DNA from 2 places in the Rahnella sp. BIGb0236 genome. Region 1 is predicted to be linked to the other one. Evidence: predicted binding sites of a transcription regulator. Region 1 holds the regulator's gene; the other holds the start of a gene.

Region 1 (10,759 bases):
ACACTGGCGGGCGCTAACTGACTCATGTCGGCAATCTGAATGCGCGAGATGGGACCTTGTTGGTCAATCAGGCGGTAAACCGCCGCGCCGTTTAACTGCTTAACCAGATCAACGTTGCCGATTTGTGCCTGCTGTCCGCCAGTTGTCATCAATGCTGTTATCCGCTCAATTAAACTTCGTCACCATTAACGATAGTTTTTGTGATTTTAAAATCATGAGTGAACGCGGTGAGGTTGGCGACTTTACCTGCTTCGATGCTGCCCAGTTGGCTGTCAACACCAATGGCGCGTGCCGGATAAAGCGATGCCATACGCAGCGTTTCATCCAGCGCAATCCCGACATGTTCGACGCTGTTTTGCACCGCTTCAATCATTGTCAGGGCAGAGCCGCTCAGTGTTCCGTTTTCGTCCACACAGAGTCCGTCACGGTAGTATATTGTTTTACCGGCAAAAATGAACTCATCAATATTCGCACCTGCGGGCGCAGTGGCGTCAGTGACCAGCACCAGCTTCTCGCCTTTGAGCTTTTTCGCGTTGCGGATATTCGCCCAGTCGACATGCAGACCGTCAGCAATCACTCCGGTATAGACTTCCGGCGTATCGAAGATTGCACCAATCAGGCCAGGCTGACGGCCGGTGATGGCAGGCATTGCATTATAAAGGTGCGTGGCGAAGCTGATACCGGCCGCGAAACCTTCACGCGCCTGTGCGTAAGTTGAATTTGAGTGGCCTGCGGAAATCACAATACCGGCGTCGCGCAACTGGCGGATATATTTCGCTTCAACCTGTTCTGGCGCGAGCGTCAGCTGGCTGATGACATCCGCATTGGCGCACAGGAAATCGATCATGGCGCTGTCTGGCAGACGAATAAAGGCCGGATTATGCGTGCCTTTTTTCTCCGGGCTGAGGTACGGCCCTTCAAGATGCAGACCGAGCGCCTGATTCGGATATTTTTCCAGATAGGTACGCATCACGCTGATACCGTGTTTCATGTAGTCATCGCTACAGGTGATCAGCGTCGGTAAGAAACTGGTACAGCCCGATTTTTCATTGGCTTTCTGCATGATTTCTAACGTTTCCACGGAAATCGCTTCCAGTGAATCGTTGAACTGCACGCCGCCACAACCGTTCAGTTGCAGATCGATAAATCCGGGGGCAAGAATGGCGCCGTCCAGACTGCGGGTTTCCACATTCGCCGGCAATTCACTCACCGGGCAGACACGTTCGATTTTGCCATCCGCAATCACTACCGCGTGGTTATCCAGAACGTCATGACCGGTATAAACCCGGCAGTTCATTAAAGCGTACATCATGCCCCCATTCCCCTTTATCCTTTGAGCCGCAGCGGCGTTGGCTACCTTCACTCACTCCGGTCACTTACTTCAGTAAGCTCGCGGAGATTCGTTCAGTTGCCGCCTTGCTGCAACTCAAATGCTTTCGGGGACTCAGTTAATTAAAGATTTTTCATATTTTCCGCTTCTAACTCGCGGAAATATTTAACAGTTTTGACTTTCAGTTCCATGGTGGACGGTTCGTCGCACACCATAACGGCTTTTGCGTGCAATTGCAGGCAACTGATGGTCCACATGTGGTTGATATTGCCTTCTACCGCTGCTTCCAGCGCCTGCGCTTTCGCGTGGCCGGTCACCAGAATCATCACTTCTTCTGCGTCCAGCAGCGTGCCCACGCCAACGGTCAGGGCGTATTTTGGCACCTGGGAGACATCGTTGTCGAAGAAACGTGAGTTCGCGATGCGGGTTTCATGCGTCAGGGTTTTGATGCGGGTGCGGGAAGCCAGGGAAGACGCCGGTTCGTTGAATGCGATATGGCCGTCGTTGCCCACGCCACCCATGAACAGGTGAATTTTGCCGTAAGACTTAATTTTTGCTTCGTACTGGCGGCATTCTTCGTTGACGTCTGGCGCATTACCATTCAGCAGATTGATGTTTTCGCGTGGAATATCAACGTGGTCAAAGAAGTTTTTGTACATGAAGGTATGATAGCTCTCAGGGTGTTCCTGCGGCAGACCGACATATTCATCCATATTGAAGGTAACAACGTGCTTAAAGCTAACCTGGCCTGCTTTATGCATGGCGATTAAATGTTTATACGCTTCGAGCGGGGTACCACCGGTAGGTAAGCCCAGAACAAACGGGCGGTCGGCAGTGGGTTTGAAAGCATTGATACGTTCAACGATATGACGTGCAGCCCATTTGCCAACTTCAGTGGTGGTGTTTAAAGGAATAAGTCTCATCACATACCTCTAGTTTTTCAGAATATTGAATATACTGTTGATATCCTTTGTTCTTGACGTTGCAGGGGCGTTGGCTGCTCTCGCTCACCCGGATCACTTACCTGTGTAAGCTCATCGGGATCCACTCGATTGCCGCCTTCCTGCAAGGTCAGGGACTGCGGATATCCGTAGTCAAAGCAAAAACGAAGTTCGTCGGTTCAAAGGCGGTCTTGTTAAGCGTAAACCACCGCAGCGGTTTATGACTGGCACAATGCCGTCTGGATTTTTTTAATGATAAAATAAGTTTGGTGTCTTGACCAGTGTAATGGCATGTTATGACCTCTTTTTGGTGACGATTCTCACAAAAAGAGAGGTTTTAATTTGCGATACGAAATAATCTTTTTACACTCGCAATCGCAGTTGGTTAAATCGGAACGGTAAATGTAAAAGGTAGTAAACATACTAATTAAACTACTTAGGTGATTCGCTTACGGGCGAGTAGGGGGAATGTTGAATATACTGAGTTATTTACAAAAGATTGGCCGGGCATTGATGGTGCCAGTCGCTACGTTGCCAGCCGCCGCCATTCTTATGGGTGTCGGTTATTGGATCGACCCTGTGGGCTGGGGTGGAGACAATGCACTGGCGGCATTTTTCATTAAATCGGGTTCCGCTATCATCGAAAACATGTCCGTACTGTTTGCGATCGGTGTGGCGTATGGCATGTCCAAAGACAAAGACGGTGCGGCTGCACTGACCGGTTTTGTCGGTTTCCTGGTGCTGACCACGCTGTGTTCGCCAGCAGCCGTGTCAATGATTCAGAAGATCCCGTTAGACCAGGTGCCGGCGGCATTTGGTAAAATCAATAACCAGTTCGTCGGTATCTTAGTCGGTATCATTTCCGCTGAGTTGTACAACCGCTTCAGCCACGTTGAGTTGCCGAAAGCGTTGTCTTTCTTCAGCGGTCGTCGTCTGGTGCCGATCCTCACCTCTTTCCTGATGATCATCGTTGCCTTCATTCTGATGTATGTCTGGCCTCTGATCTTCAACGGTCTGGTGACCTTCGGTGAGCACATCCAGCAACTCGGTTCTGCCGGTGCCGGTATCTATGCTTTCTTCAACCGTTTACTGATCCCGGTCGGTCTGCATCACGCCCTGAACTCCGTGTTCTGGTTTGACGTGGCAGGCATTAACGACATCCCTAACTTCCTTGGCGGCCAGGAATCTATCCAGGCAGGTAAAGCGGTTGTGGGTATCACCGGTCGTTATCAGGCGGGCTTCTTCCCGATCATGATGTTCGGTCTTCCGGGTGCGGCGCTGGCGATTTACCACTGCGCACGTCCTGAAAACAAGGCAAAAGTTGCCGGTATCATGATGGCTGCCGCTTTCGCTTCCTTCTTCACGGGTATCACCGAACCGCTGGAATTCTCCTTCATGTTCGTTGCGCCGGTTCTGTATGTTATCCACGCCGTGCTGACCGGTATTTCGGTCTTCATCGCCGCAAGCATGCACTGGATTGCCGGTTTCGGCTTCAGCGCAGGTTTGGTGGATATGGTGCTGTCTTCCCGTAACCCGCTGGCGACTCACTGGTACATGCTGATCCCTCAGGGTCTGGTGTTCTTCGTGATTTACTATGTGGTGTTCCGTTTCACCATTCAGAAATTCAACCTGCTGACGCCGGGTCGTGAGCTGGCGGTTGCCGGTGACGAAACTGACGGTTATGACGTTGATGTGGAATCTGCGGGCAATAAAGGCGACGAAACGGTTGCTCTGGCACGTCGTTATATCAGTGCCATCGGCGGTTCAGAAAACCTCACCGGTATTGATGCCTGTATCACCCGCCTGCGCCTGAACGTGAAAGACTCCGCGCTGGTGAATGACGGGTTGGCTAAACGTCTGGGTGCTTCAGGGGTTATCCGCCTGAACAAGCAAAGCGTGCAGGTGATTGTCGGTACCCGTGCTGAAATCATTGCCGGTGCGATGCGTACGGCATTGAATGCAGGCCCGATTGCTGCGGCTACTGCGACGCCGGCTGCGCCAGTGTCTGAAATCAAGCCTCAGGCTGTACCCAACAGCGTGAAAACCGTGGCAGAAACGCTGGTATCGCCGGTCACCGGTGACATCGTGGCGCTGGATCAGGTCCCTGATGAAGCCTTTGCCAGCAAAGCGGTGGGTGATGGCGTGGCCATTCGTCCGACGGATAAAATCGTGGTAGCGCCTGCTGCCGGTACCGTGGTGAAAATCTTCAACACCAATCACGCGTTCTGCCTGGAAACCACTTCCGGTGCTGAAATCGTGGTGCATATGGGGATTGATACCGTTGCGCTGAACGGTCAGGGCTTTACCCGCCTGGTCGAAGAAGGGGCCACGGTCACTGCCGGACAGCCTGTTCTCGAGCTGGATCTGGATTACCTGAACGCTCACGCGCGCTCAATGATCAGCCCTGTGGTGGTCAGCAATATTGATGATTACACCGGTGTGACTGCGCTGGCCAGCGGTTCTGTGGTCGCCGGTCAGAGCAAGCTGTTCGACATTCAGGGCAAATAACGTCTCTGAACGGCTGACATTGAAAAGTCCCCTGACGGGAAGAGAGCGATCTCTTCCCGTTTTTTATTGTTTCAGAACAGACGGCACAGAGATAACCACGATTTTATGCAACTAACGGTTGTTTCCCGACGTGGCTTGTTGGAACATAAGCGGTTATCCGTAGAGTCAATGTTGCGTAGAGGAATTGCACAATGAGTGAGGCTGAAGCCCGCCCAACAAATTTTATCCGTCAGATTATTGATGAAGATCTGGCGACCGGGAAACACAATACCGTTCATACCCGTTTCCCGCCTGAGCCAAATGGCTATCTGCATATCGGTCATGCGAAATCTATCTGCCTGAACTTCGGCATTGCGCAAGACTATCAGGGGCAGTGCAACCTGCGTTTTGACGATACCAACCCGGCAAAAGAAGACATCGAATTCGTTGAGTCGATCAAACACGACGTCCAGTGGTTAGGTTTCGACTGGAGCGGTGATATTCACTACTCTTCAGACTATTTTGATCAACTGCACGCTTATGCGCTGGAACTGATCAACAAAGGTCTGGCGTACGTTGACGAACTGTCACCGGATCAGATCCGTGAATACCGCGGCTCGCTGACGTCTCCGGGCAAAAACAGCCCGTACCGTGACCGTTCAGTGGAAGAGAACATCGCGCTGTTTGAGAAAATGCGTAACGGTGAATTTGCCGAAGGGGCTGCCTGTCTGCGTGCAAAAATCGATATGGCGTCGCCTTTCTTCGTGATGCGCGATCCGGTTCTGTACCGTATTAAGTTTGCAGAACACCACCAGACCGGCAAAAAATGGTGCATCTATCCGATGTACGATTTCACCCACTGCATTTCCGATGCGCTGGAAGGGATCACCCATTCGCTGTGTACGCTGGAATTCCAGGACAACCGTCGTCTGTACGACTGGGTTCTGGATAACATCTCCATTCCATGCCACCCGCGTCAGTACGAGTTCTCCCGTCTGAATCTCGAGTACTCCATCATGTCTAAGCGTAAGCTGAACCAGCTGGTGACCGAGAAGATTGTGGAAGGCTGGGACGACCCGCGTATGCCGACCGTTTCAGGTCTGCGTCGTCGTGGTTACACCGCCGCGTCTATCCGTGAATTCTGCCGTCGTATCGGCGTCACCAAGCAAGACAACAACGTCGAAATGATGGCGCTGGAATCCTGTATCCGTGACGATCTGAACGAAAACGCACCGCGCGCCATGGCGGTGATCAATCCGGTTAAAGTGATCATTGAAAACTTTACCGGTGATGACGTGCAGAGGGTGAAAATGCCGAACCACCCGAGCAAACCGGAAATGGGCACCCGCGAAGTGCCATTTACCCGTGAGATTTATATCGATCAGGCAGATTTCCGCGAAGAAGCGAACAAGCAATACAAGCGTCTGGTGCTCGGCAAAGAAGTGCGTCTGCGCAATGCGTATGTGATCAAAGCAGAACGTATCGAGAAAGATGCAGAAGGCAATATCACCACGATCTTCTGTTCTTACGATATCGATACACTGAGCAAAGATCCTGCCGATGGCCGCAAGGTGAAAGGCGTGATCCACTGGGTTTCGGCGTCAGAAGGCAAACCGGCGGAGTTCCGCCTGTATGACCGTCTGTTCAGCGTCGCCAACCCGGGTCAGGCAGAAGATTTCCTGACCACCATCAACCCGGAATCTCTGGTGATTTCCCACGGTTTCGTGGAGCCATCACTGGTGGCTGCACAGGCTGAAATCAGCCTGCAGTTCGAGCGTGAAGGTTACTTCTGCGCCGACAGCCGCTACTCAAGCGCTGAACATCTGGTGTTTAACCGTACCGTTGGCCTGCGTGATACCTGGGAAAGCAAACCCGTCGTGTAAGCCTTCAGTGTCAGATGATAAAACGCAGCTCCGGCTGCGTTTTTTTTTGCCTGTGATAATCGTAATGGGTTTTGTTTCTCGTCGCGAATTAATGTATTTCCTATGCTTGCTTTTTAAACGATGTAGCGCGAGCTGTTGTATTGCTGAAACGTTTAAACTGTAGGGTTATTTTATTTAATTGCTTGTTTTAGTTATTTATTCAGTTAATCCACTGCTTTAATTCTTTCCTGAGACCCTCTGTAACACTTTTTCATCTTTATGTGCACTTTGTCATATTTCGGCGATCAATGATGAATTACTCATTGATAATTCGCGTCGCGAAAAATATTCTAAACCTGTTTTATACGGTTACGCCTCTGGCGGCCGCTTTTTATACCCGTTTGGGTTTTGCTCGTTTTTTTAGTCAACATGAGGAATCTCTATGCACAAGCACCGTAACAGGGGCAGGGGATCGGCTTACCTGAAACCTGCGATATATTCCCTGGCCGGCACCTTACTGGGTGGCGGAATGATGTTCGCTGAAGATGCCAACGCGGCAGGTTTTATTGATGATTCAACGCTGACCGGCGGCGTGTATTACTGGCAGCGTCAACGTGACCGCAAGGACATGGATCCGGCGAGTGACAGCTACAAAGACTATACAACCAACCTTTCCCATTCTACCGCTAACCTGAACCTCGACTTTTCTTCCGGCTATGCCTGGGACATGTTTGGTATTGATATCGCCGCTTTCACGGCAATTGAAATGGCCGAAAGCAGCGAGAGCGGACACCCCAACGAAATCGCCTTCTCCAACAGCAACCGCGCGTACGACGAAGATTATTCCGGCGATAAAAGCGGCATCAGCCTGTATAAGGCCGCCGGTAAATTCAAATACGGCGGATTCTGGGGACATGCGGGTTACATTCAGCCCACCGGACAAACGCTGATCGCGCCACACTGGAGCTTTATGCCGGGAACCTATCGCGGTGCGGAAGCCGGATATAAACATGATTTCGGTGATCCGGGTGAGTTGAGCTTCTCCTACATGTGGACCGACGAATACAAATCCCCGTGGCATCTGGAAATGGATGATTTCCGCCAGAATGACAAAAAGACCGGCGTTTCTTATCTTCACTCGGTCGGGGCGAAATACGATTTTAAAAATGATTTCGTGCTGGAAGGCGCATTTGGTCAGGCTGAAAGTTATGTTGACCAGTACTTTGCCAAGGCCTCTTACAAAATTGATCTGATGGGCAATCCGCTGACCACCAGCTATCAGTTCTATGGTGCAGAAGATCGCATCAGTGACAAGAATGATCCGAACAGTCTGTATGACGGACTGGCATGGCTGCAGGCGCTGACTTTCGGCTATACCACCGGTCAGTTTAACTGGCGTCTGGAAGGGACGATGGTGAAGGCCGAAGGGAATCAGGGTTACTTCCTGCAACGTATGACCCCGACCTATTCCTCTTCAAACGGTCGTCTTGACGTGTGGTGGGATAACCGTTCTGACTTCAACGCCAACGGTGAGAAAGCCGTGTATGCCGGCGTGCTTTATGATCTGGCGAAATGGGATCTGCCGGGCTTCGCGGTCGGTGGTTCGTACGTCTATGCGTGGGATGCCAAACCGAGCACCAATGCGGCCTACGATCAGAGCCAGCGCCTGAAAGAAAGCGCCTGGAGTCTGGATGCGCTGTATACCATTCAGGAAGGGCGCGCCAAAGGGACGCTGTTCAAACTGCATTACACCCAATACGACAACCACTCTGATCTTCCGAGCTGGAGTGGCGGGTACGGCAACATATTCCAGGATGAAAAAGACGTGAAATTCATTGTCATCGCTCCATTCACTATTTTCTGAGGTCGTTATGTCGATGAATAAATTACTGATGATTGTGATGTCGTCCGTGCTTCTGGCCGGTTGTGCACCTACCGCTGATCAGGCAGAAATCTCCAAAACGCGGGAAGATTACCGGACCTGTATTAATACGGCGGAAGGCGATGCGGACAAACTGGCATCCTGTCAGGTGATGCTCAACAAGCTGAAACAGGAAAAAGCACACCAGCAATTTGCAGAACAGGAGACAGTGCGCGTGGTGGATTATCAGCGCTGCCTTACCGCCCGTAAAACCGGAAACGGTCAGGCCTTTGCCGCCGATTGCGGGAAAATCTGGCAGGAAATCAGAGCGAATAACGCACCGGAAAAGTAACTCAACACCAGAACACGGATGCAGAAATCAAAACCCCGGCTTGCCGGGGTTTTTTGCCTCTGCCCTCTGCCAGATTGCAGACATAAAAAAACCGCTTTTCAGCGGTTAATTTAGTCAAAGCCCGTGCAGATTACAGCGCAGGTTTATCGTTATGCAAAGAGTCATCTTCACGGCAGTCGCCTGCTTCACAGTGGCCGTACAAATACAGACTGTGGTTGGTCAGTTTGATGCCATGTTTCTTAGCAATCTCACGCTGACGACCTTCAATATATTCGTCACGGAATTCAATCACACGGCCACAATCCAGACAGATCAGGTGGTCATGGTGATGTTGCTGGGTCAGTTCGAATACGGACTTGCCGCCTTCGAAGTTATGACGGGTGACAATACCGGCGTCGTCAAACTGGTTCAGAACGCGGTAAACCGTCGCCAGGCCAATTTCTTCACCCATATCAATCAGTTGCTTGTAAAGATCTTCCGCACTAACGTGATGACCTTCCGGCGCTTGCAGCACTTCCAGGATTTTGAGGCGCGGAAGCGTGACTTTTAAGCCGGCTTTCTTCAGTGCGGTGTTGTTGTCAGTCATGCGGATTCAGTCCTGTTACTATGTGCTAATCAAGTTGAGGCATGCAGCCTGTGGCATCGGCGGCACAAAATTATTCGTATAGTCTCTTCGTTTAACGCAAATGTGCCAATTCTCGTCAACGACAGCCTGTTAATAAAGATCACAAAGTGCCGGTCACATTTGGAATGCAACGACTTGATCGATAGAAAAAACAGATGAACTCAGTGTACCTTGATACGACTGAAAGTTACAATTTTGTAGCAGTTAAATTGTTAATTTCAGTAATAGTTTGGCCCTTCAATTGTAGAATAAATCCTCAGGGCCAACAGGGTTTTTAGCCAATAATTTCAGAAAGGCTGAGTTCTTCTGTGATCTGTTTTACCCAGGCATCAACACGTTCGTTGGTCAGTTCTGGCTGACGGTCTTCGTCAATTGCCAGCCCAATGAAGTGCTTATCGTCTGCCAGGCCTTTGGATGCTTCGAAGTGGTAACCTTCGGTTGGCCAGTGACCGACAATCACCGCGCCGCGTGGCTCAATGATGTCGCGCACGGTACCCAGTGCATCGCAGAAATATTCGGCATAGTCTTCCTGATCGCCACAACCAAACAGCGCGACCAACTTACCTTCGAAATCTATCTCTTCCAGCGTTGGGAAAAAGTCGTCCCAGTCACACTGCGCTTCACCGTAATACCAGGTTGGAATGCCGATCAGCAAAATATCGAATTTTTCCAGATCCTCTTTGCTGCTCTTCGCAATGTCATGCACCTCTGCAACATCTTTACCCAATTGCTTCTGGATCATTTTTGCGATGTTTTCGGTGTTACCTGTATCGGATCCAAAGAAGATACCTACAACGGCCATAAGATTACCTAACCTCTTGTTCTAAATGAAGTGCCCTGCATCGCAGGCAATAATAATGCAGATGATAGCAAACTCGCGAGGCGGAGAATATGCTTCCGGCCGCCTTCTTGACTGGGAAATAAGTTTATCGGGCAATATTTTAAAGTGTTATCGCCTTTGTGTGTTTTCCAAAACCGCCAATAAACCTCAAACTTATTGAGGTTAAAAGCAAAGTTGAGAAATAAGTCGACACAATACTAAATTTCGAGCACATCCCGCCGATAGATGATGCGAGAGCAATCTCAACATAATAAAGAAATCGATGCCCGGAGAGGTGTTCAAACATGTCCTGGGGCACTTGCCTGCTGGTTACCTGTCTTGATTCTCCGCATCCCCGTCAATCCTCAGACCAGAAACAGTCCTGTTTCGAGAGAGGCATATCGTGCAGTTTTTAAAAAATATCACCATCAGGGCCGCATTATTAACGATTCTTGGCATCTTCTGCGTCATGTGGGCCGGT
Region 2 (10,759 bases), on a different contig from region 1:
CCCTTCGGTCAGGCCAAGGGAGATGTGTTTTTCGAAACTGGCGACATCCACCGGCGCATTGAATTTCACGTTAAAAATCGCGCTGCGTTTTTGTGGATCCTGCGGGTCCTGATAATACTCGGCCTGCCCCAGCTGATAATCGAAAGCCGGAGCCGTAAATTCATAGCGGGTTTCTGCCAGCCTGATTTGTGGCGCCAGCAGCACCTCAGGCGTGAAGTTCACTTCATATTTGCTGCCCATCGGCAGTGGATTTTTCGGTGTGAACGCCAGAGTGTAACCGCTCAGCCATTTCCATTCCCCTTCGGTGGCCGGTTTCAGGGAAATCCCTTTTTCGACCACTTTACCGACGTCCGTCACCGGCGCGGCAGAATGGCGGAAAGTGAAAATCGCCTGCTGCGGTGCCGGTTTTTGCGCCGCGTAATTGACGGCCTCCGGGCCGCTGACGCGCACGCTGGTGTCCTGATAAACCATCGGTGCCGGTTCGATCGGCTGCGGACGGTTGAGCCACCAGTGCCAGCCATAAACGCCCGCCCCGGCGGCGCAGAGTAACAGCAGGATGGTCAGGCTGATGGTTTTCGGGTATTTATCCACCCCGCTTTCCATGCGCAGGAAACCCCGCTTCAGCCAGCCGGAGGTAGCCGTCCACCAGCCGGGCGCCCGCCAGTCAATATTGCCGACCACCGGTTTAAAGACGCGACCCAGCAGACCCAGAATGAAAGCCAGCGCGCGGAAGACGCCTTTTATCAATGTAAAAGGCAGACGAAGTAAGAATTTTAATAAATCCATTTGTTGCTGTACCCCTAATCCCTGTGATCCATAGCCAGAAGTGATATTTTTATTTAAATCAGGACTTTTATTAAATTCAATATATTGCGCCGCAGGATAAAGATTATTTGACTAAAAAGCCAACAGATAAAGCGTAGCAGTAACACGGCACCTCCGGCTGATTTCTGCGCTGTCAGCGGCACGATTGTGTGAAACAATAGTAAAAGGATTTTGAGGAAAGCGGCAGGTGACATGAAAACAAAACTGATTACCCGGGAAGGCTACGACAAGCTCAAAACTGAACTGGATTTCCTGTGGCGTGAAGAGCGTCCGGAAGTGACCAAAAAGGTCACCTGGGCCGCCAGTCTGGGCGACCGCAGCGAAAATGCCGACTACCAGTACAACAAAAAGCGGCTGCGTGAAATCGACCGCCGCGTGCGTTACCTGACGAAATGTCTGGAGCAATTGCGCATCGTCGATTACTCGCCGCAACAGGACGGTAAAGTGTTCTTCGGGGCGTGGGTGGAAGTGGAAAACGACGACGGCGACATCAAGCGTTTCCGCATTGTCGGTTACGATGAAATCTTTGGCCGCAAGGATTACATTTCTATCGACTCGCCGATGGCACGCGCGCTGCTGAAAAAAGAAGTCGGCGACAGCCTGATTGTCACCACGCCGGTCGGCGACGCGACCTGGTACGTCAATGACATTGAATACGTTAAATGATCAGCTAACTCTCAAAACACGCGGGTGCTCGGCCTGATGACTGGCATTTTTGGTCTTCAAACCGTATAACTGTGCCCCTGCTTTTTACAGCCAATTAAACAGATAACAGACCTATGAATGATCAACTGAGCCGCATTATCGCAAGTGAATTGCAGGTTCGCCCGGAGCAGGTTGCTTCCGTGGTGCGTCTGCTGGATGAAGGTAATACCGTGCCCTTTATTGCGCGGTATCGTAAGGAAGTCACCGGTGGGTTGGATGATACCCAGCTGCGTCAGTTGGACACCCGTCTGGGTTATCTGCGGGAGCTGGAAGACCGCCGCCAGACCATCCTCAAATCCATCGAAGAACAGGGCAAACTCAGCGACGATCTGGCGAAAGCCATCAACACCACGCTGAGCAAAACCGAGCTGGAAGACCTGTATCTGCCGTTTAAACCGAAGCGCCGCACCCGTGGTCAGATCGCCATCGAAGCCGGTCTGGAACCGCTGGCCGAACTGCTGTGGAACGATCCGCAAAACGAGCCGGAAGCGACCGCTGCCACATTCGTTGATGCCGGTAAAGGCGTGGCCGATACCAAAGCGGCGCTGGATGGCGCGCGCTACATTCTGATGGAACGCTTTGCCGAAGATGCATCGCTGCTGGCGAAAGTCCGTGATTATCTGTGGAAAAATGCCCATCTCACTTCCCGCATGGTGGAAGGCAAAGAGCAGGAAGGCGCGAAATTCCGCGACTATTTCGATCACCACGAACCGATTTCTCAGGTGCCATCGCACCGTGCGCTGGCGATGTTCCGTGGCCGCAACGAAGGCGTATTGCAGCTGGCGCTGAATGCCGATCCGCAGCACGATGAGCCGCCGAAAGAGAGTTATGCCGAACAGCTGATCATTGATCATCTGGGTCTGCGTCTGAACAATGCGCCTGCCGACGTCTGGCGTCGTGCGGTGGTTAACTGGACGTGGCGCATCAAAGTATTGCTGCACCTCGAAACCGAGCTGATGGGCACCGTGCGCGAACGCGCCGAAGATGAAGCGATTAACGTCTTTGCCCGCAACATGCACGATCTGCTGATGGCCGCACCGGCCGGTATGCGCGCCACCATGGGCCTCGATCCGGGTTTACGTACCGGTGTGAAAGTCGCCGTTGTGGATAACACCGGCAAACTGGTGGATATCGATACCGTTTATCCCCATACCGGTCAGTCCGCGAAAGCCGCGCAACAGGTTGCCGCACTGTGTATCAAACATAACGTCGAACTGGTGGCGATCGGGAACGGTACGGCGTCCCGCGAAACCGAGCGTTTCTTCCTCGAACTGCAAAAACAGTTCCCGGCGGTAAAAGCGCAGAAAGTGATTGTCAGTGAAGCCGGTGCGTCGGTGTATTCCGCGTCCGAACTGGCGGCGCTGGAATTCCCGGATCTGGATGTGTCCATTCGTGGTGCCGTTTCCATTGCGCGTCGCTTGCAGGATCCGCTGGCCGAGCTGGTGAAAATCGACCCGAAATCTATCGGTGTCGGCCAGTATCAGCACGATGTCAGTCAGTCTCAGCTGGCGAAAAAACTCGATACCGTGGTGGAAGACTGCGTAAACGCCGTCGGCGTGGATCTGAATACCGCGTCTGTTCCGCTGCTGACCCGCGTGGCCGGTCTGACCCGTATGATGGCGCAGAATATCGTTAACTGGCGTGACGAAAACGGCCAGTTCCGCAATCGCGAACAGTTGCTGAAAGTCAGCCGTCTGGGGCCGAAAGCTTTTGAACAGTGCGCGGGCTTCCTGCGTATCAACCACGGCGACAACCCGCTTGATGCCTCCACGGTTCACCCGGAAACCTATCCGGTGGTCGAACGCATTCTGGCTGCGACGCAGCTGGCGCTGAAAGAACTGATGGGCGATTCGAATGTGCTGCGCGGCCTGAAAGCCAGTGAATTCACGGACGAACAGTTCGGCGTGCCGACAGTCACCGACATCATCAAAGAGTTGGAAAAACCGGGGCACGATCCGCGTCCTGAGTTCAAAACCGCGACCTTTGCCGAAGGTGTCGAAACCATGAATGACCTGATGCCGGGCATGATCCTTGAAGGCTCGGTCACCAACGTCACTAACTTCGGCGCGTTTGTGGATATCGGCGTGCATCAGGACGGTCTGGTTCACATCTCGTCACTGGCGAACAAGTTCGTGGAAGATCCGCATACCGTGGTGAAAGCCGGCGATATCGTCAAAGTCAAAGTGATGGAAGTCGATCTGCAACGCAAACGTATCGCGCTGACCATGCGACTGGATGAGCAGCCGGGCGAAGCGCCTGCCCGCCGTTCTTCCGCGCCAGCGTCAGATGCCCGCGACAACCAGAAACGCCATTCTCCGAACAAACCTGCGGGCCGCAATGCCGCGCCAGCAGGCAATAATGCCATGGCGGATGCGCTGGCGGCTGCCCTCGGCAAAAAACGCTAATTTTTGTTTTTCCCTCCGCGTTATGAAAGCCGCTGAAAATCAGCGGCTTTTTTTATGTATCTTTTTTCGACACTTTTTAAACTCTATCCTAATGAATCAATCACTGAGGTAAATCAATAAATCGGGGCTTTGGCAGGCATAGGATAGCGTCGCGGTGGAGATACCCGCGAAGAGGTTCGCCTCTTCTCTTTTGTCTCACTACGCGTACTAATTATGATAACTATTTTCGTTTGTACTTCTTTGCGTATTCACTACGCCGCCAGCCACAGGCCGGCAATTTCGCACCAGGGACAATTTCTGAGCAATAATTTTAGCCACATATATCGCCAGCCAGCGACATCACCGGGCAGGGACGCACGGCGCACAATATCCAGGCGCCGTCACCCTTAATGCCTGATCGCCTCGCGAGGAACTATGCAACTTCAATCAAAACGTGCTTATAAAATTACCGGCTTTTCACACGAAATCAGCCCGGCCTACCGTCAGAAACTGCTGTCCCTCGGGATGCTACCGGGGTCCTTTTTTAACATCATCCGCGTTGCGCCGATGGGCGATCCGGTACAAATCGAAACCCGCCGCACCAGTCTCGTCGTCCGCAGAAAAGACCTCGATCTCCTCCAGCTCGAGATGCTGGCCTGATCCTCACATCAGGCCTTTGGCAGTTCATTTTTTGGGGCAGCCCTTTGGCTTGCCTGTTTACCCTTTCTGACACGTAGACTTTATCGTATGAAACCATTAACGATCGGCCTGATTGGTAATCCCAATTCAGGCAAGACCACACTCTTCAATCAGTTAACAGGTTCCCGCCAGCGTGTAGGTAACTGGGCCGGTGTCACGGTCGAGCGCAAAGAAGGCCAGTTCGCCACCGCAGACCATCAGATTACGCTGGTAGATTTACCGGGCACCTATTCCCTGACCACCATTTCCGAGCAAACCTCGCTCGATGAGCAAATTGCCTGCCATTACATTCTGAGCGGCGACGCAGATCTGATGATCAACGTGGTGGATGCCTCAAACCTTGAGCGCAATCTGTACCTGACTCTGCAACTGCTCGAGCTGGGCGTGCCCTGTATCGTGGCGCTGAACATGCTCGATATCGCCAAAATCCAGAACATCCATATTGATATCCCGGCGCTGTCAGCGCGGCTGGGTTGCCCTGTCGTGCCGCTGATTTCTACCCGCGCCAGCGGCATCAAAGAGCTGAAAGCCGCCATCGACCCGTTGCCGCAAGTGGCCGCGCTGGAACGGGTGAAATATCACCCGGTGCTGCAACAGGAAGTGGATGTGCTGGCCGCTGACATGCCGCAAGACATGACGCTGCAACAGCGCCGCTGGCTGGCGCTGCAAATTCTGGAAGGGGATATTTACAGCCAGACGCATGCGGGCAAAGCGCAGGCACTTCTGCCCGAGGTGAAAGCCCGGCTGACTGAGCAGAAGCTGGAAGACCCGGCGCTGCTGATTGCCGACGCGCGTTATCAGAGCATTGCGGCGCTTTGCGCAGACGTCAGTAACTCGCACCTCACCGCGCCCAACAAGCTAACGCAGGCGCTGGACCGCGTGATCCTCAACCGTTTCCTCGGCGTGCCGATCTTCCTGTTGGTGATGTATCTGATGTTCGTGCTGGCGATCAATATCGGCGGTGCACTGCAACCGATTTTCGATATCGGCTCAGCCGCGATTTTCATTCAGGGGATGCAGTGGATTGGTTTTACCCTGCACTTCCCGCAGTGGCTGACCATTTTCCTGGCGCAGGGCATTGGCGGCGGGATCAACACCGTCCTGCCGCTGGTGCCGCAAATCGGCATGATGTATCTGTTCCTGTCCTTCCTTGAAGACTCCGGTTATATGGCGCGCGCCGCGTTCGTGATGGACCGCCTGATGCAGTCCCTCGGTCTGCCGGGTAAATCCTTCGTGCCGCTGATCGTCGGCTTCGGCTGTAACGTGCCGTCCATTATGGGTGCCCGTACGCTGGATGCGCCGCGCGAACGTCTGATCACCGTAATGATGGCGCCGTTTATGTCCTGCGGCGCACGGCTGGCGATTTTCGCGGTATTCTCTGCAGCCTTCTTCGGGCAGAAAGGCGCGTCCGTGGTGTTCTCGCTGTATCTGCTGGGTATCGTGGTCGCCATCCTGACCGGCCTGCTGCTGAAATACACCATCATGCGCGGCGAAGCCTCTCCGTTTGTGATGGAACTGCCGGTTTATCACGTTCCGCACCTGAAAAGCCTGCTGCTGCAAACCTGGCAACGCCTGAAAGGCTTCGTGCTGCGTGCCGGTAAGGTGATCGTTGTCGCCAGTATTTTCATCGGTGCACTGAACAGCTTCTCGTTCAGCGGCAAGGCCGTGGATAACATCAATGACTCGGCGCTGGCGTCGGTCAGTAAAGTGCTGACACCAGTGCTGTCGCCGATGGGCGTCCATTCTGACAACTGGCAGGCGACCGTCGGTCTGGTGACCGGTGCGATGGCGAAAGAAGTGGTGGTCGGTACGCTGAACACCCTGTACACCGCCGAACATATCCATAATGAAGCGTTCGATGCCGCCAGTTTCAACCTGTTCGATGAACTGGGTGGCGCGGTAAATGAAACCTGGCAGGGCCTGAAAGACACCTTCAGCCTCAGCGTGCTGTCGAACCCGATCGAAGCCAGCAAAGGTGACGGCGAAATGGGCGTCAGCTCCATGGGCGTGATGAGCACCAAATTTGGCTCGGCGGTTTCTGCTTACAGCTACCTGATTTTCGTGCTGCTTTACGTGCCTTGCGTCTCGGTGATGGGGGCGATTGCCCGTGAAACCAGCCGCAGCTGGATGACATTCTCCATCTTCTGGGGGCTGAATGTGGCGTACTCGCTGGCCACGCTGTTCTATCAGGCGGCGACGTTCAGCAGCCATCCGGCTCACAGCGCGGGCATTATCCTTTGCGTGCTGATTTTCAATGCCATCATCCTGACTGCCCTGCGCAAAGCCCGCAGCCGGGTTAGTGTTCACCTGCAACCGCGTAATGTGGCGGCCTGTTGTGAACCCGCCACCGGCAGCGACTGCCATTAGGAGATGCGATGACCAGTCTGATTCAGGTGCGCGACAGTCTTGCACTGGCCGGACGGGCCGATGCCCGCCAGCTCAGCCAGCAGCTTAACGCGCCACAACCGCTGGTGCAGGCGATGCTTGAACGGCTGGTCGCCATGCGCAAAGCCGAAGTGATCGACGCCGATGACAGCTGTCTGAGCGGCAGTTGTAAAAGCTGCGCCGACGGTAAAAAGTGCCTCACGGTCAGCTATCAGCTGACGCAACACTGAACCCACGCCTTTCATGATAGCCGCGTCGCGGCTATCATCACTCCTCGTTTACGCGCCGCAGGAGCCTGCATGATCGACAGTGAAATTACCTTCCGTAAACTCGAAATTTTTCTCGCTTACATGGAAAAGCAAAATATCACCCGCGCAGCCGAGCAACTCGGTCTGAGCAGCGTCAGCGTGCATCGCGCCCTGCATTCGCTGGAAGAAGGTTTGCGTTGTCCGCTGTTTATCCATCGTGGCCGTAACCTGCTGCCGTTGCCCGCCGCCGAAGCGTTGCTGGAGCATGCCACGCAGGTGATTGAGCAAATGGAACACGGCATTCTGGCGACCCAGCGCGCCGCCGGGTTTGGTGATAAACGCCTGAAAGTCGGCACCTTATATTCGCTGACACTGGAAACCATTCCGCGCCTGATCATGGGGCTGAAACTGCGCCGTCCGGAGCTTGAACTGGAACTGGTGATGGGATCGAATAATGATTTGCTGCACAAGCTGGAAGACGGTCAGCTGGATGCCATCCTGATTTCGACCAGCGATTCGACCGTCGATGCCCAGCGTTACGATCAACTGCCGCTGTTTCAGGATGATATTTTTCTTGCCGCACCGGCCAGTGCAGAGCTGGCGTCAGAAGGCACCGCAGATTTACGTGATTTCAAACAGAAGAAGTTCGTGTCGCTGGCCGAAGGATTCGCCACCTATCACGGCTTTCAGGAAGCCTTTCAGGTGGCCGGTTTCGAGCCGGATATCGTGACGCGGGTGAACGATATTTTCTCAATGCTGAGTCTGGTACAGGCGGGTGTCGGTTACACGCTGATCCCCGGCAGGATGAAAGGCGTGTATGAAAATACGGTGAAGTTACTGCCCCTGGCCGAAGCCTACCAGATGCGCCAGACCATCTCGCTGGTCTTCCCGCACAGCCGCGAGCACGATCCGAACCTGCTCGCCCTCGCCGCTGAAAGCCGGATGTATGCGCTAGCGAGCAGAAAGCGCTGACAGATGGGTAAGCACAGCCGGTTTAGCAATCGGCTTTCCCACCATCAGGCCCTCAATAGAAATATCTTCATCAAGGGCATCCCAATGCAAACCATAAGCACTGGTTTCGCAATCCTGACGCTGTTCGGGTGTTGCGTTCAACAGAACGGGGAACTGCGCCAACGCCACTGTCAGGATCTGACCATCTTCAAGAGTCACCCACATTGTACTTTCATCAAAACGAACACTCTTAGGCGAAATATTCATTCCATGCTCCTTGAAATAGTGTCTGATAAACGTTGGTTAACGTTATGATTTCCCTGACCTCTCTGGAAGAAAATCCTGTCTGACGACACAGGGTGACAGGCGAAAGCCACAGTTTGGCTTCTTTCTGACCAGATCTTACATGAATATGATGCGGTTCAAGAGGGTTTCCTTCATTGGAATAGAAGAAAAAACGGTAATTTTTAAAACGTAGTATCACTGGCATGTCGGTGACTTCCCTGTATGAACGGTCCGGTAAAAACAAAAAACCTTTCACGCAGGAAAGGTTTTTAGTCCGTAGCATCACCAACCTATCATGCCTTTAATCAACGTTTGTTTTCCCGTAACCGTGTTGCGAGACGTGCCGCAACCTGCATGCCGGACTGGCATAAAGACAACGCTTCGCCCTGCTCCATCGCACGGCGGGTCAGGCCGGTCAGCACCGCGCCAGGGGGCATTTCAATCGCCAGCCGGACATCGCGCTGGTAGGCCGCCACCATCGCGTCCCGCCAGTTAACGGTGCGCGCCATGTTCATCGCCAGATCGTCGGCGATTTTCTCCGGCTGCCAGTAAACTCGCCCCGTCGTTCCGCTGAGATAGCCGCAGGCCGGACGGGAAATGGGGATCTGTTTAAACGCCTCCACCAGTTTTGCCGCAGGCTCATCGAGCAGGGCGCAATGTGACGGCACGCTGACCGCCAGCTGATGCGTTTTCTGCGCCCCCAGCCCTTTCGCAAGTTGCATCACCTGCGCCATCGCGGCGTCGCTGCCCGCAATCACCAGCTGGTCTTCGGCGTTAATATTCGCCAGATACACCGGTGTCGTGGCGCTGTTGACCTGCGCCACCAGCGCTTCAACCTGCATCTGACGCAGTCCGGTGATCGCCGACAGGCCAAAGCCCTGCGGATACGCCTGTTGCATCAGTTCACCGCGCAGGGCAACCAGACGCACGGCATCATCAAAGTCGAGGGCACCGGCAATCACTGCGGCAGGAAACGCGCCAATGGACAGCCCGCTGCAAAAATCTGCCTCAATCCCTGCGGCCTGACATTGTTTCGCCCAGACCACACCGGCAATCAGCAAACACAGTTGTACCGCGCGGGTGCAGCGTAAGGCATCGGCGGTATCGAGCAGCAGAACGTCTTCGCCGAGGGCGAGGCTGGCCTGTCCGATGAGGGAATGCGTAAGCGGATTATCCGGCAGGCGATGCAGCATCTGCGGCACCTGCGGCCCTTGTCCGGGGAAGGTAAATAAGATTTTCATCGTGCTCCTTGCTTCTTTTTGCAGGCATCAGCCTGCAGGCGATTGCCACGGGTCACGCACCAGCACCGGGCCGGACGCCGTTTTCAGCATGATGTCACCGCCGCGCAGCCATTCGCTGAGGGCAAATCCCCCCTGCGGCGTCGTGATCTGAACGTCGGCGCGGCAGGGAAGCCGCTGAAGCTGGTCGTAAAAATCAGAAAACTGAGAAGGATCCGCCGGTGCGTCGCAGCGCACCAGTAAATCGAGATCGCTGTCGGCGTGCATGACCGGCAGGTCACTGGCCAGCGCGTAGGCGCAACTGCCCGTCACGCCCCACGGGAAAGGCAGTTGCAGACTGCATAACGTAATCAGCGCCTGCACCGGTTGCTGTGACACAAACGGAGAGTGCAAAAGCGCATTCACGTCGCTGACCAGTGATTCCGGTGTGACGACCCGCACCACCGCCGCCGGGCTGACCCAGGCGGCGGCACGCTGAATGCGGGTCATGCCGCGAATGCCCACCGGAACTGCGCCGTCAGCCCGCTGGTCACGACGCACCACCAGCGGCAGCGAACTGCGCCAGCCGGTGTTCACCCACGCGGGTAATTCATCGTCGCTTTGCAGCGCGGAGCGGTCACGGATCCAGACAAAATCATGGGCACGCGGGTCACACATATTCAATCCTTTTAAATCAATGCAATGCAGCGGTCAGTGAGATAAACAGCGGCAAGGTCACGATGCACAACACGGAACTGATCAGCAGTGACGCTTCGGCATCGGGAGACTGCACACCAAAACGGTTACCGAACACGATACCGAAGAAACCGGCAGACAGTGCAATCATCAGGATAGCGGTCACCGCCACCTGACCACTCAGGCCAAAGGCCAGCACCAGACCCCAGGCGATAAACGGCTGGATCAGGTTTTTCGCCACACAAGACAACAACACCGGACCGTTAATTTTCAGTTTACGGGCTGACAGGATCACACCAGTCAGGAACAGCGCAGACGCGGTCGCTGACAGACCCAGCGGCTTGATCGATGCCAGGAAAATTTC

Evidence for each region. Region 1 encodes Fur, which represses iron uptake genes when iron is present. Its sites were predicted from a motif close to ATAATAATGAGAACNACTATCAA; they were not measured.
Region 2: feoA (ferrous iron transporter A) is a predicted target of Fur. The motif match lies at 4,143-4,165, and genes of this name have one in related genera.

The regions. Positions count from the first base shown of each region.
Region 1 covers NZ_SOAO01000002.1:369,604-380,362, reverse strand. The annotation lists gene EDF78_RS05260 (ROK family protein) at 1-149, opposite strand, end outside; gene nagA (N-acetylglucosamine-6-phosphate deacetylase) at 170-1,309, opposite strand; gene nagB (glucosamine-6-phosphate deaminase) at 1,453-2,253, opposite strand; gene nagE (N-acetylglucosamine-specific PTS transporter subunit IIBC) at 2,743-4,779, shown strand; gene glnS (glutamine--tRNA ligase) at 4,971-6,641, shown strand; gene EDF78_RS05235 (OprD family outer membrane porin) at 7,063-8,484, shown strand; gene chiQ (ChiQ/YbfN family lipoprotein) at 8,498-8,833, shown strand; gene fur (ferric iron uptake transcriptional regulator) at 8,964-9,419, opposite strand; gene fldA (flavodoxin FldA) at 9,733-10,260, opposite strand; gene EDF78_RS05215 (methyl-accepting chemotaxis protein) at 10,682-10,759, shown strand, end outside.
Region 2 covers NZ_SOAO01000004.1:301,230-311,988, reverse strand. The annotation lists gene EDF78_RS11110 (MG2 domain-containing protein) at 1-786, opposite strand, end outside; gene greB (transcription elongation factor GreB) at 1,018-1,491, shown strand; gene EDF78_RS11100 (Tex family protein) at 1,605-3,935, shown strand; gene feoA (ferrous iron transporter A) at 4,350-4,574, shown strand; gene feoB (Fe(2+) transporter permease subunit FeoB) at 4,662-6,980, shown strand; gene EDF78_RS11085 (FeoC-like transcriptional regulator) at 6,989-7,228, shown strand; gene EDF78_RS11080 (LysR family transcriptional regulator) at 7,298-8,218, shown strand; gene EDF78_RS11075 (DUF2442 domain-containing protein) at 8,198-8,464, opposite strand; gene EDF78_RS11070 (DUF4160 domain-containing protein) at 8,448-8,687, opposite strand; gene mdcH (malonate decarboxylase subunit epsilon) at 8,788-9,723, opposite strand; gene EDF78_RS11060 (malonate decarboxylase holo-ACP synthase) at 9,751-10,377, opposite strand; gene EDF78_RS11055 (AEC family transporter) at 10,394-10,759, opposite strand, start outside.